4 regions of the Burkholderia sp. BCC1972 genome follow, and region 1 is predicted to be linked to each of the others. Evidence: riboswitches for the same ligand, from Rfam matches in the RefSeq annotation. Region 1 holds a riboswitch; each other region holds the start of a gene.

Region 1 (3,431 bases):
ACTTCGGACATCTGTCGGCGGCGACCGGCAGTTATGGGCGGCTCGGTGCGTCGGTCGATCTCAACCGGACCCTGTCGAGCGCATGGAGCGTGCGGCTGAATGCCGGACGCGAATACGCGGGCAGCTTCCGCGACCATGTCGACGGCACGCGCCAGTACGTCGCGCCGTCGATCAAATGGCGGGGCGCGCGGCGCAGCTGGCTGCTGCAGTTCGAATACGACGCGTACCGACGCGTGCCCGATCGCGGCATGCCGGCGCCGGTCGCCGTGCTCGACGCGGCCGGCAAGCCGGTCGCGTACTCGCTGCCGTCCGCGCGGCGCGCAACCTTCTTCGGCGCGGCGGGCCGCGACACCATCCGCGACGCGAACATGAACTGGCGCTCGGTCTTCACGCACGCGTTCGATGACGGCTGGGAGCTGCGTCATACGCTGGGCGTGCTGGATTTGCGCAGCACCTTCGACAATACCTACGTCACGCAAAGCTACGTCACGAAGCCGCGCGACTATCGGCGCGTGCAGCGAGCGCGCTACCTGCAGGACATGACGCATCTCAACGTGCAGACCGGCATCGAACTGGGCGGCAAGGTCGCGACCGGACCGGGGCTGCATCATCTGCTGTTCGGCATCGAATACGGCTGGCAGAAACGCAGCCCGACGCTCTGGCAGGCCGACGCGGCGCCGGTCCCGATCGGCGGACCGGATCGTTTCGCACTGGCCGGCTCGGCGCCGCGCCCGTATGCGATGAATCGCCACCGTGTCAGCGACTACGCAATCTTCGCGCAGGACCGCATCGACCTCGGCCGAGCGTGGAAGCTGCTCGGCGGCCTGCGTGGGGAACGCTTCGACGTCGCTTCGACCAACGCGCTGAACGGTCTGCATTCGCGGCGCACGACGACGGCCTGGAGCCCGCGGCTCGGCGTCGTGTGGTCGCCGGTCGGCGCGCACAGCGTGTATGCGTCGTACAGCAAGAGCTTCGCGCCGGTCGGCGGCGACCTGATCGGCATCACGCCGGACGCGCGCGGCAACGCCAACGATCTCGGCCCGCAATACAACCGCCAATACGAGATCGGCGTGAAAAGCGACTGGCGCGACGGCGCGCTGAGCACGACGCTCGCGCTGTTTCAGCTCGATCTGTACAACCGCCGCGTGGCCGATCCGGTTCGGCCGGGATTTTTCGACCTCACCGGCCTCGAGCGCAATCGCGGCCTGGAACTGGGCGTCGCCGGCCGGCTCGTGGGCGACTGGTTCGTCCGTGGCGGCATCGGCTGGCAACACGCGCGGGTGGTCGACGCCGAGCCGAAGTACGCGGGCAAGCGCTCGGCGGGCGTGTCCGGGGCGAACGGCAGCCTGTTCGTCAGCCATGCGCCGCTGCGCGGATTTTTCGCCGAACTCGGGCTCGTGTACGAAGGGGCGCGTTACGCGGATCGCGACAACCTGCTCGAACTGCCCGCCTACGTCCGCTGGGACGGCAAGGCCGGATATCGCACGCGTGACTTCGAGGTGACGCTGGCGGCCGTCAACCTGACCGATCGTGACTACTATGCGAATGCGACGAGCCTCGCGCAGATCATGCCCGGTTCGCCACGCACGTTCACGCTGACGGCGGCGTACAAGTTCTGACCGCGCGGGCCGCGCCGACGCCCCGCGCAGCCGGCCCGCCGGGGCTTGCGCGCCGCAAGCCCTGTGCTATCGTATGCGCCGCGTTCGGTGCTCGCATGCGCATTCCGTGCATGCAGTTAAACGGGAAACAGGAGGCGGCCATCCGCCCGGCCTGTGCTGTCCCCGCAACGGTACGCCGCCCGCGCGACGCGCTTTCCCGCGCCTGCGCCCAGGCCGCCCTCGATGCCACTGCCCTTCAGCCGGGCGGGAAGGCTGCGGCCTGGCAAGCGGCCAGCCCGGATACCGGCCGACGCAAGGGGCGAGCGCGATGCTCGCCGAACGCCCGATCCGCGGGGGACGGATGGGGTGCGCATTCCGCCCGCGTTCGCGCGAGCTTCACCCGATTCGCCATGCACTGCCTGCCCGCCGGCCGCCGATGTGCCGCCCGCCTTTTCTGTTCCACTGTTTCGACACGGTGCGTGCCGTGCCGCGTGCAATGAGCCGCGCATGGCTCGTCGGCGCCGGCCCCGGCGATGCCGACCTGCTGACGCTCAGGGCCGTGCGCGCGATCGGCATGGCCGACGTGCTGCTCGTCGACGATCTCGTGAACCCCGACGTGCTGTGCCATGCGCGCGCCGGCGCGCAGATCGAGCACGTCGGCAAGCGCGGCGGCCATGCGTCGACGCCGCAGGAAGCGATCGTCGCCGCGATGCTCGCGCACCTGCGGGCGGGCCGCAGCGTCGCGCGGCTCAAGGGCGGCGATCCGTTCGTGTTCGGCCGCGGCGGCGAGGAGCTGGTCGCGCTGGGCGCGGCGGGCTTTCCGGTCGAGATCGTGAACGGCATCACCGCGGGTATCGCGGCGCCGGCCGCGCTCGGCATTCCGGTCACGCAGCGCGGCGACGCGCAGGGCGTGATCTTCGTCACGGGCCACGGCGCGGGCGTCGACGAGCCCGACTGGCGCGCGCTCGCGGCCACGCGCATGACACTCGTGATCTACATGGGCATTCGCCGGCTCGACGCGATTACCGCCGCGCTGCGCGCCGGCGGCGTGCCCGGCGATACGCCGTGCGCGGCGATCGAGAATGCGACACGCCCGGAACAGCGGCACGTGCTCGCGACACTCGACAGCCTCGTCGAACGCGTCGGCACGACCGGCCTCGGTTCGCCGGCGATCGCCGTGATCGGCCGCGTCGCGGCGCTCGCCGACGATCCGGCGGTGCGTGCGGCGCTCGGCGGCCACGCATGATGCGCGTCGCGCTCGGCATCGGTTTCCGCACGGGCGTCACGGCCGCGCAACTCGATGCCGCGATCCGCGCGGCGCTGGCGCGTTACCCGGCCGCCGAACCGGCGCTCGTCGCGACGCTCGCCGACAAGGCGCGTGCCCGTGCGCTGCGCACGCTGTGCGCGCGCCGCGGCTGGCCGCTCGTCGCATTCGACGCGGTGCGGCTGGCGAGCCATCCCGAACTCGCCGTGAGCGGCCCGTCGGACGCCGCGCTTGCACGCTTCGGTGTTGCCGGTGTGGCCGAACCCTGCGCGCAGCTCGCGGCGCCGCACGGCAGGTTGCTGGGCCCCAAATCCATCCGGGACGGCGTGACGGTCGCGCTCGCCGGCCCGCTCTGAACCCTTTGTTTCGCTTTCGACAGGACGATTTCCGATGAAGACCGATGCCGAATCCCATCAACGGATGACCGAACGCCGCCGCGCCGGCCACGAGAAGAAGCAGGCCGCCGCCACCCAGGAAAAGGGCCTGCTGATCGTCAATACCGGCAACGGCAAGGGCAAGAGCACGGCTGCGTTCGGCATGGCCGTGCGCGTGCTCGGCCACGGCATGCG
Region 2 (3,431 bases), on a different contig from region 1:
GTGATCAGCGGCGGCAACGTCGATCTCGAGAACTTCTGCGCGCTGGTATCGACGCCGGCCTGACGCGCGCGGCGTACATGAATATCCTGTAATCCGTGCGTCATTGCGCCTTCACGTCGCGTTAAGTTCCGCGCCCTAGACTGATTACGTTGTCCCGCAGTCAGTCGTGAAGGAGCCACCATGAACACGCACGCGATCGTCGCCGCCGCCCTGGCGGCCGCCTCCCTTTCGGCGTTCGCTCAACCGGGCGCGACGTCCTCCGGTTTCCCCGCCGCATCGCCGCACGACGCCGTCGCGCAGGCGATGCGCCGCTCGCCCGGCGCGCTGCCGCACGCCGGCTTCGTGCTCGCGAAGATCGATCAGAACAATTCGCCGCCCGATCGCGGCGGCGACCCGGGCGGCCGCTCGCACGCCGGCACGCACATGTAACGGCGCGCGCCGGGCACTGCTGCCGCGCCCGGTCCCGCCGGCATTCAGAACGACGGCAGCGACGGATCGCGCGCAGCAAGAATGTCGCCGGTACGCCGCTGCAGCGCGCCGTCGATCGTCTCCGGTTGCGGAATCAGCCAGTAGCGCCCTGCGCGGATGCCGTCGAACACCCGTTCGGCAAACGCGTCGGGCGTGAGCCCGTGTGCGTTCAGCATCGCGCGCATCGTGTCGACGAAACCGCGCACCTCGGGCCGGTCGTGCGCGGCGCCGAACGGATCGTTGAAGATGCCCGACTGCACGGGCCCCGGCGCGAGCAGCGATACGCCGACCGGCGCGCCGAGCATCTTCAGTTCTCCATATAGCGACTCGGTCAGTGCGACCACCGCGAACTTCGTCGCAGAATACGGCGACATCAGCGGGCTCGGCAGGAAGCCGCCGACCGATGCGGTGTTCACGACCCGCGCCGGCATATTGCGCTCGAGCATCCGCGGCACGAAGCTGCGGACTCCGTTCAGCACGCCGTGCACGTTGATCGCGAAGCTGCGCTCGAAGCGTTCCGGCGTGATTTCCCAGCTGAAGCCCGTCGCCATCACGCCCGCGTTGTTGAACAGCAGGTCGACGCCGCCGAAACGCCGCCACGCGGCTTCGGCCAGCGCGTCGACGGCTTCCGGCCGGCTGACGTCGGTCGGCACGCACAGCACGTCGGTATCGAGCGTCGCGGCGAACGCATCGAGCTTCGCCGGATCGAGATCGGCCAGCACGACGCGCATGCCGAGCGCGGCCGCATGGCGTGCCAGCCCGCTGCCGATGCCGCTGGCCGCGCCGGTGATCACGGCGGTGCCGCCGTCGAAGCGAATCGAATTCGTCATGTCAGTCAGAGTCCTGTGGGGTCGAGGAGAGAATGCGCGTATGCGGGAATCACCGGCGGCGGCAGCGGCGTGCGGCCGTCGAGCGAGCGCGCCGCGCGTGGCTGCGCGAGCGGGAAATGCAGGCTGTGCGTGACGAGGCCCGTGCGCTCGCGCGCCGGCAGGCTGCACAGCGCGAACGTGCACTTGCCGGCCAGGATCGGGGCTGGGGTGTCGGTCATGATGTCTCCAGTCGTTTCGATGCGTGTTGTTCGGCCCGCGATATCCGCAACATGCGGCACGAGCCTGGTTTTCGCCTCGCCCGTTTGAACGAGATCGAGTGCGCGGGCCGCCTGTTCGAGCGGAAAACTGGCGACGCGCGGCTTCGTCGGCGAGGCGGCGTTCCGGCGCGCGTTCGCGCGCGCCCCATTCATCAGACGATAAACACGGCATCGACGCATGACGGAAAGGATTCGGAAAGCGATGGCCGGGTAATGACGTTTTTTCGCATCCCCGCACGGCGCGGCAATTGACGCGCCCGAGCGCACGCCATTACCCTTGCGCGCTGATGGTTCCCAGGGATGGGATCAAAAGGGAACGCAGGAGGGGCAATGCCTCGAATCTGCGGCTGCCCCCGCAACTGTGAGCGGCGAATCCGTGCCTCTGCATGCCACTGGGAAACCGGGAAGGCCTGCACGGATGACGACCCGCGAGCCAGGAGACCTGCCATCGACCCGAGGTCCAGCAGCCGCACCGGGCGGGGTGTCCCGATGCGCCAGGCGCCGCCGTTGGCGGTCGCCCGTTGCATGGACGTCCCGACCTCAGGATCCGTCAGATGTCCTTCGTTCCCGAATCCGCTTCCGTGCCGGAAGCGTCGCACCGACACGCCGTCGCTGTGCGCAACCTGCCCGCCGTCCGCTCACGATCGCCGTACGCGCAACACGCTTTCTCCCGCTGTCTCATGAACATTCGCTACCTGCTCGCCACGTCCGCCGCCACCGCGCTGCTTGCTCCGATCGCCCATGCCGCCGGCGACACCGCGCTCCCCCAATCCGCCCAGCCAGCGGAAAGCGCCGACCTGCCGACGATCAGCGTGACCGACACGCGTCGCCTGCCCGAATCGTTCGACGGACGCTATGCGTCGACCCAGGTCCTCACGCGAACCGATCTCGACCGGCTGTCGCCGAGCGACCCGAGCATCACGCAGGCACTCGCGACGCTGCCCGGCGTGACCGTGTCGCAAACCGGCGGCCCCGGCTCGTCCGCATCGGTCAGCATCCGGGGCTCGTCGGCGAGCCAGGTCGCCGTGTTCATCGACGGCATCCGGATCGGCTCGCCGACCACCGGCATCGCGCCGTGGGCCGACCTGCCGACGGATGCGTTCGAACGGGTCGAGGTGATTTCGGGGCCGGCCGCCGCGTCGTTCGGCGCCAACGCGATGGGCGGTGTCGTGCAGCTGTTCACGCGCCGCTCGTCGAACCAGCCGAACCAGACCATCGTGTCGTTCGGCGGCGGGTCGAACAAGACCTTCGACACGCAGCTGCGCACGTCGGGTACGGTGCCGTCGACCGGCCCGCTCGCCGCGCTCGGCGGGCTCACCTACTCGCTCGGCCTGCACGCGTACAACACGGCCGGCATCGATTCGACGCGGCCCGTCCTGCCGTATCACGAGGACGGCCGCAATCCGTATCACGCGCAGGATCTCGATGCGCGCCTCGGCTACGCGCGCGACAACTGGTCGATCTCGACGTTCGCGCTCTATCACCGCTCCGACCTGTCCTTCGACAACAGCGGCTATGCGAACCGCGAGCTCGATCACCAGCTGACGACCGGGCTCGCGTTCCATCTCGACATCACGCCCGACACGCAGTTCGACCAGTCGTTCGGTTATGCGAACGATCGCCAGTTCCTCTATGCGAGCGATCCGGCCATCCCGACCGGCCAGATCGATTCGCAGCGCATCAGCACGTCGACGTCGCTGACCCATCAGGCGCGCGGATTCCACCTGTTCGGCCTGCCGCTGTCGGGCGAGAGCAAGCTCGCGTACGATTTCACGCGCGAACAGGCGTTCCTGCCGGTCGATGCACCCGGCGGCATTCCGACGCGCAACGACTCCGCGTTCTCGCTGCACCAGTCGGCCACGCTCGGCAGCGTGAC
Region 3 (3,431 bases), on a different contig from region 1:
CGTGCTCTGCGCGACGCCCGAGAACGCGTTGATTGCCGCGCCGCCGGCCAGGAAATTCGCGACCATCTGCGCGGTCACCGCCTGCGGATAGGGGCTCACGCCCTCGGCCGCGATTCCGTGGTCGCCGGCGAACACGATCGTCACCGGGCGCTGCACGACCGGCCGCTCGGTGTGCTGGATCAGGCCGATCTGCAGCGCGACCGCCTCGAGCTGGCCGAGGCTGCCGGGCGGCTTGGTCTTGTGGTCGATCACATGCTGCAGGCGTGTGCGCAGCGCGTCGTCGAGCGGCGCGATCGCGGGCGGGAAGTGGGTCGGAGTCGTCATCGGGGAGTCGTGTCGTGGGCGCGGCACGCGCCGCGCATCGAAGGAATCGGAACAGGATAGGTCATTGTCGCGCAGGCCACGCCGGCAGCAGCGCATCGCGGCCGTTCTCGCGGATCAGCACGAGCGGATAGCCGAATGCGTCGCTCGCGCGCTCGGGCGTCAGCACGTCGTGCACGGCGCCGGCCCATGCGCGGCCGCGACCGTCGAGCAGCAGTGCATGCGTGGCGAAACGACGCGCGAGATTCAGGTCGTGACACGAGAACAGCACCGTGCGCGGGCCCGTGCCGAGCCATGCAGTCAGCGCGGTCAGGCAGTCGATCTGGTGATGCAGGTCGAGATGCGCGAGCGGTTCGTCGAGCAGCATCAGCGGCGCATACTGGCACAGCGTCGCGGCCAGCGCGACCCGCTGCCGCTCGCCGCCCGACAGCGACAGCACGTCGCGCGACGCGAGTGCGGTCAGGTCGAACGTCGCGAGTGCATCGTGCGCGGCCGCGCGATCGCCGTCGCGCTCCCAGCCCCAGCCGCCGAGATACGGAAAGCGGTTGAGCAGCACCGTGTCGAACACCGTCGCGCTGAACGCGTCGTGCAGTTGCTGCGGCATCAGCGCGCGGCGCTGCGCGAGTTGCTCGGGGCGCCATGCGGCAAGCGGCCGGCCGTCGATCTCGACCTGTCCGCCGGCGGGCGGCTGCAGCCCCGCGAGCGTCGCGAGCAGCGTCGTCTTGCCCGCGCCGTTCGGCCCCGCGACACACCAGATCTCGCCGGGGCGGAAGGCCTGCGTGAACGCGGCGAGCAACGTGCGCGCGCCGGCCTTCAGCGTCAGGTCGACGGCCGCATAGCTCAGGTCGACGGCGTGCAGTGCGGCATCCGTCATCGCATCGGCCTCCTCAACAACATCCACAGGAACACCGGCACGCCGATCAACGCGGTCATCACGCCGACCGGCAACTGCGCGGGCGCGATCGCGGTGCGCGCGAGCAGGTCGGCCGCCATCACGCCGCCGCCGCCCGCGAGCATCGCGGCCGGCAGCAACATCCGCTGGTCGTTGCCGAACGCGAGCCGCAGCGCATGCGGCACGACGAGGCCGACGAAGCCGATCGTGCCGGCCGTCGTCACCGCGGCCGCGGCGGCCAGCGACGCGACGAGATAGATCCGCACGCGCACGCGCGCGACGGGCACGCCGAGCGCGTGCGCGGTCGCGTCGCCGCGCAGCAGCACGTTCAGTTGCGGCGCAGCCGGCAGCGCGACGCAGGCGGCCAGCAACAGCGCACCCCATGCGAACCACGGCGCCGTCACGCCGTTCAGGTCGCCCGTGAGCCAGAAGATGATGCCGCGCAGCCGCGCATCGGGTGCGAGCGACAGCAACAGCGTGACGAGCGCGCCCCACCCTGCCGCGATCACGACGCCCGTGAGCAGCAGGCGCGGCGACGCGTCGCGCGCATCGCCGCGCCACAGCTCGCGGCGCGCGAGGCCAAGCACGAGCGCGACCGAGACGAGCGAGCCGGCAAATGCCGACACGTCGACGAGCCACCACGCGCCACCGGCGATCATCGCGACGAGCGCGAAACCGGCCGCGCCGCCGGACACGCCGAGCACGTAGGGTTCCGCGAGCGGATTGCGCAGCAGCACCTGCAGCAGTGCGCCGGCCAGCGCGAGCAGCGCGCCGCACGCGAAGCCTGCCAGCGCACGCGGCAGGCGCAGTGTGCGGACGATATCGGCGAACAGCGCGTCGCCGCCATGCGGCACGAGCGATGCAAGCGCCTGCCACGGTGACATCGGCACGCTGCCGATCGACAGCGACGCGACGAACAGCAGCGCGACCACGGCGGCCAGCGCGGCCCAGATCGCGGCAGCGCGCGCGGCGCTCATGCCGTGCACGGCCGCGCGCATGACGCGCGGCGCGTCCGCTCGAGGTTGCCGGCCGGGCGTGACTGGGACGCCGAGCGGACGATTGGGGTCAGCATCGAAGAACATTCCGTGAAGCATTGCGCGCCCCGCCTCCCCGCAGGCCACGCGTCATGAAGCCCGTGCGGGCTTCCCGTCTCGGCCGGTATCCGGGCTGGCGGCGGTCCGGCTCGCCTTCCCGCGCGTGTCACGCGCAGTGGCCCGCGCCCGCATGCGACACCTGCATGCAAGACGCGCCCGAGCCGGCCTGCGTCAAGGGACGCGGCCGCTTACCGTTGCGGGGGCAGCGCAGGTTGGCACGCTCCCTGAGCGCGCGCCCTGCTTCCCGTTTAACCGCGCGTGCCACGCGCGAGCACCGAGGCGGCGCCAGTTTAGGAGCGGGTTGCGCGAGCGTCAAGGAAGCATCCGGACACGTGCGGGAAGCACCGATTCACGGCGAGAAGCAGGGGTGTTACGACTGGAAACGTTACAGATGTCGGATTGCGCGTTATTCCGCGCTAAAATGCTGGGTCTTTAGAGGACGCAGCAAATGCTCAACGAACTCGAAACCTTATCTCAAAATATTGGCCGTCTGATTTCGCTGAACAAGCGCTATCACGCGGAACGGCTCGCGCTCGAAGAGCAGGTCGCGCAATTGCGCACGGAAGCGGACACGGTCCGCGCGGAACTCGCGGAACTGCGCGACGAACGCAATGCGCTCGCGGCCGAGCGTGACACGCTGTCGGCAAAGATCGACGACGCCCAGGTGAAACTGAACGCGATTCTCGAAAAGCTGCCGCGCACGAAAAGCGCGGAGCAAGCCGACAACCAGCTCGACCTGCTGGATGCGCAGGCGCGTCCGGATGGCGATGACGCGGCCAGCCACGGAGAACATGCATGAGCACCAAGCAGATCGAAGTCTCGATTCTCGGTCAGCCCTATCGGCTCGCCTGTTCGGCCGAGACCGAAGCGGCGCTGCTCGAGGCAGTCGCGCGCGTCGACGCCGAAATGTCGAAAATCCGCTCGAACAGCTCGGTACGCGGCACCGATCGCATTGCGGTGATGGCTGCGCTGTCGCTCGCATCGGAATTGCTGCGGCTGCAAACGAGCGTGCGGCACGGTGAAGCATTTCCGGCGGAGGAAATCCGTCGTACAATGCACCAGATGAACGAACAGCTCGGCGCGGTGCTCGCACAGCACGAGACGCAGTAACGTTTTAATCGATG
Region 4 (3,431 bases), on a different contig from region 1:
GTTCGCGAACGCCGACTACGTGACCCCCGAGCAACTGACCGACGAGATCCTGATCACGTACCCGGTCGAGACCGACCGGCTCGACATCTACAACCAGTTCCTGACGCCGGCCGGCATCGTGCCGAAGCGGCACAAGTCGATCGAGACGACCGACATCATGTTGCAGATGGTGGCAAGCGAACGCGGCGTGGCCGCGCTGCCGAGATGGCTGGCCGACGAGTATGCAGACCGGATGGCGGTCGTGCCGGTCAAGCTCGGCAAGAAGGGGATCACGAAGCAGATCTTCCTCGGCATCCGCGAAGCAGACGCATCGATCGACTATCTGGCCGCGTTCGTCGCGCTGGCGCGCGAATCGACGGGGAGTGCGCCGCGCATGCTGCGCTAGGCGCGCCCCGCTCTGCTGCGCTGCGCGTCAGGCAGCGCGCAGGCCGATGCGCTCGCTGCGCTCGACCCAGGCGCCGAACAACAGGCCGATCGTCGTCCACATGATCACCTGCATGCCGATCGCCGCGACGCGGAACTTCCACAGCACGGCCGCCGGGAAATCGGCCGGCAACTCGCTGACCGACGGCAGCCCGACCTGCACGGCCGCGATGATCGCGACGAACACGAGCCCTGCGACGATCGACGCGTTCCACTGGCCGAGCTTCGCCAGCAAATGGCGGCGCACGCTGACCGAGAACACCATCGTCGCGACCGAGATCGCGATCATCAGGAAGAACAGGCCCGTGCGGTAGCCGATCGTGTCGGGATCGCCGACCGACGGCGGATTGGCCGGGTACTTGAGGTTCGGCACGATCACGAGCGCGATGAACGCCGCCAGCGCGAGCCACGCGGCCAGCGGCCGTGCGGGAAGGCGGCTGCCTCGCCCGTAGGCAAACGCGAAGACCAGCGAGAACAGCCCGCCGAATGCCGCGCCGTAGGTCACGACACCCGTCAGCAGCCCGAGGCCCGCCTGCGTGTGGCGGCTGACCAGTTCGGGCTCCGGTGCCTCGCCATTGGCGGCCGTGGTTTTTTCTTCGAAGGAGATCGCCTGATCGACTTGCGGTTCGCCGACGATTCTGGCGAAACCGAACGTGAGGAGGCCTGCGGCGATGCCTGCGAGCATCCCGCGCATGAGCAGCTTTCCGACCATCACGGCCTCCGCGTCAGTGGCAGGGAAAGCCGAGCAGATGGCGGCCGTCGTGGACGAACTCGTGGACGTACATGCCCGGCACGAGCGACGTCGCGCCCTGTTCCGCGCCGACGAAATAAAGCGCGAGCAACAGGATCAGGCCGACGAACACGGCCCACGGCAACAGTTCGCGGACGGGGATGGGTGCCGGCACGACCGCCGGCTTCAGCACTGCTTCACTCATGGATGCACCTCAGGGGATTCGCGCCCCGACAAATGTTGAATGGGTACGAAGGCAGGTCTGGCTTCCGGGATCATCGATTCCCCGGTTACAGTGGCGCGACCGCGCCGGAATTGCACCGGCTTCCGCGTTTCGTATCGGGCGAATTGTACGCGCGAACGTTCGCGTATTGAAGTGATCGCACGGTGGCGATTGCGTCCCGCTCCGGATTCCCCGAAAACCGCCATGACCCTGCATGCCTCGCTGCACCTGATCGCACACGCATCGACCCGGGCGATGCGCACCGGCACGTTTCCCGACGACGATCCGCTCGATGCTCGCGAGCTCGCCGACGCCGCTGAACTGCGCGACCGGTGGGCAGGCGTTAATGGCTCGCTCGTGCTGTGCAGCCCTGCCTGTTGCGCGCGGCAGACCGCCGAAGCACTCGGGCTACATGCCGAAGTTGACGACGCGCTGCGCGACATCGACTACGGCAACTGGCGTGGCCGGCGCTTGCACGACCTCGCACGCGACTTGCCGGACGAGCTGGATGCGTGGATCGGCGACCCGTCAGCGTCGCCGCACGGCGGCGAATCGTTCGACGCCGCCATGCGCCGCGTCGGCATCTGGTTGAACGCGCTGCAGCGTGACCGCGACATCGTCGCGGTCACGCATGCGACGATCGTTCGCGCGGCTGTCGCGCATGCGTTGCGGATGGATTCGAAGACAGCGACCCGCCTCGACATCGCGCCGCTGTCCTGCACGACGCTCGTCGCATCACCGCACGGGTGGACGTTGAGCACGGACGACAACGCGTAGCCCGTATTGCGCTCACTATGTGGACGACGATGCGGGCCGGTACCTCGCGTTGCACATGCATGCCTTCAATTTCCTTACGCATCGGCAAGGTACACCGTTCGTGGTCCCGACTGTCATCAAACTGACTGCTGGCCGCAGATAGGATCGGACGCGGTTCCCTTACGAGATGCCGTCATGAATCAACCTGCTTCGTCCGCACCGAACAATTCGGGCTCCGTCGAACGCACCAGGCAGGTCGGCTATGCCGTCTTCCTGCTGGTGCTCGCGCTCGGCGCGATCTATATCGCCACGCACCTGATCGACGATCTGTCGCCGGTCCGCGAAGGGAAGCTGTTCCCTTACCTGCTGCTCGGCGCCGCGCTGCTGATCGCGCTCGGCTTCGAATTCGTCAACGGCTTCCACGACACCGCGAACGCGGTCGCCACCGTGATCTATACGCACTCGCTGACGCCGAACGTCGCGGTGATCTGGTCCGGCATGTGGAACTTCCTCGGCGTGATGGTCTCGAGCGGCGCCGTCGCGTTCGGCATCCTGCAACTGCTGCCGGTCGAGCTGATCCTGCAGGTCGGCAGCGGCTCGGGCTTCGCGATGGTATTCGCGCTGCTGATCGCCGCGATCGTCTGGAACCTCGCGACCTGGTATTTCGGGTTGCCGTCGTCGAGCTCGCATACGCTGATCGGGTCGATCATCGGCGTCGGGCTGATGAACCAGCTGATGCACGGGCCGTCCGGCACGAGCGGCGTCGACTGGGGCCAGGCGCTCGGCGTCGGCAAGTCGCTGCTGTTCTCGCCGATCGTCGGCTTCCTGTGCGCGGCACTGCTGCTGCTCGTGCTGAAGACGCTTGTGCGGATTCCCGAGCTGTACAAGGAACCGCCGAAGGATCAGCCGCCGCCGTTCTGGATTCGCTGCCTGCTGATCCTGACCTGCACGGGCGTGTCGTTTGCGCACGGCTCGAACGACGGGCAGAAAGGGATGGGCCTCATCATGCTGATCCTGATCGGCACGGTGCCGACCGCGTATGCGTTGAACAAGGCCGTCACGCCGGCCGAATCGCAGACCTTCGTGGCCGTCGCGAACCAGGCGGCCGCGACGTTCGGCAAGTACACGAACGGCGTCGCGCCGTCCACGAACCCGCGCGCCGACGTCGAACACTACGTGCAGCGCCGTGAACTGACGCCTGCCGTGCTGCCGGCCGTGCAGCAGCTGTCGACATCGCTCGCGACGGCAGTCGGCGCGTCGGGGTCGATGGCCGCCGTGCCGCAGCGCGACGTCGACAAC

What was found. A riboswitch is a leader RNA that binds a small molecule or an ion and turns the genes downstream of it on or off. The one in region 1 is predicted to bind cobalamin.
Region 2: it holds a riboswitch for cobalamin, as region 1 does, so the genes downstream of both, U5798_RS28815 (TonB-dependent receptor domain-containing protein) here and cobA (uroporphyrinogen-III C-methyltransferase) in region 1, are expected to answer to the same signal.
Region 3: it holds a riboswitch for cobalamin, as region 1 does, so the genes downstream of both, U5798_RS33810 (FecCD family ABC transporter permease) here and cobA (uroporphyrinogen-III C-methyltransferase) in region 1, are expected to answer to the same signal.
Region 4: it holds a riboswitch for cobalamin, as region 1 does, so the genes downstream of both, U5798_RS31530 (CbtB domain-containing protein) here and cobA (uroporphyrinogen-III C-methyltransferase) in region 1, are expected to answer to the same signal.

The regions. Positions count from the first base shown of each region.
Region 1 is NZ_CAJPGH010000015.1:66,954-70,384, forward strand. It holds gene U5798_RS21480 (TonB-dependent siderophore receptor) at 1-1,619, shown strand, start outside; cobalamin riboswitch at 1,688-1,925, shown strand; gene cobA (uroporphyrinogen-III C-methyltransferase) at 2,035-2,844, shown strand; gene U5798_RS21490 (cobalamin biosynthesis protein) at 2,841-3,218, shown strand; gene cobO (cob(I)yrinic acid a,c-diamide adenosyltransferase) at 3,253-3,431, shown strand, end outside.
Region 2 is NZ_CAJPGH010000025.1:109,076-112,506, forward strand. It holds gene U5798_RS28795 (threo-3-hydroxy-L-aspartate ammonia-lyase) at 1-63, shown strand, start outside; gene U5798_RS28800 (hypothetical protein) at 181-429, shown strand; gene U5798_RS28805 (SDR family NAD(P)-dependent oxidoreductase) at 474-1,298, opposite strand; gene U5798_RS28810 (hypothetical protein) at 1,304-1,516, opposite strand; cobalamin riboswitch at 1,827-2,020, shown strand; gene U5798_RS28815 (TonB-dependent receptor domain-containing protein) at 2,236-3,431, shown strand, end outside.
Region 3 is NZ_CAJPGH010000037.1:32,060-35,490, reverse strand. It holds gene cobT (nicotinate-nucleotide--dimethylbenzimidazole phosphoribosyltransferase) at 1-324, opposite strand, end outside; gene U5798_RS33815 (ABC transporter ATP-binding protein) at 386-1,195, opposite strand; gene U5798_RS33810 (FecCD family ABC transporter permease) at 1,192-2,190, opposite strand; cobalamin riboswitch at 2,349-2,601, opposite strand; gene U5798_RS33805 (ATPase) at 2,756-3,106, shown strand; gene U5798_RS33800 (cell division protein ZapA) at 3,103-3,417, shown strand.
Region 4 is NZ_CAJPGH010000031.1:3,694-7,124, reverse strand. It holds gene U5798_RS31540 (LysR family transcriptional regulator) at 1-385, shown strand, start outside; gene U5798_RS31535 (CbtA family protein) at 413-1,135, opposite strand; gene U5798_RS31530 (CbtB domain-containing protein) at 1,149-1,358, opposite strand; cobalamin riboswitch at 1,391-1,534, opposite strand; gene U5798_RS31525 (histidine phosphatase family protein) at 1,581-2,153, shown strand; gene U5798_RS31520 (inorganic phosphate transporter) at 2,328-3,431, shown strand, end outside.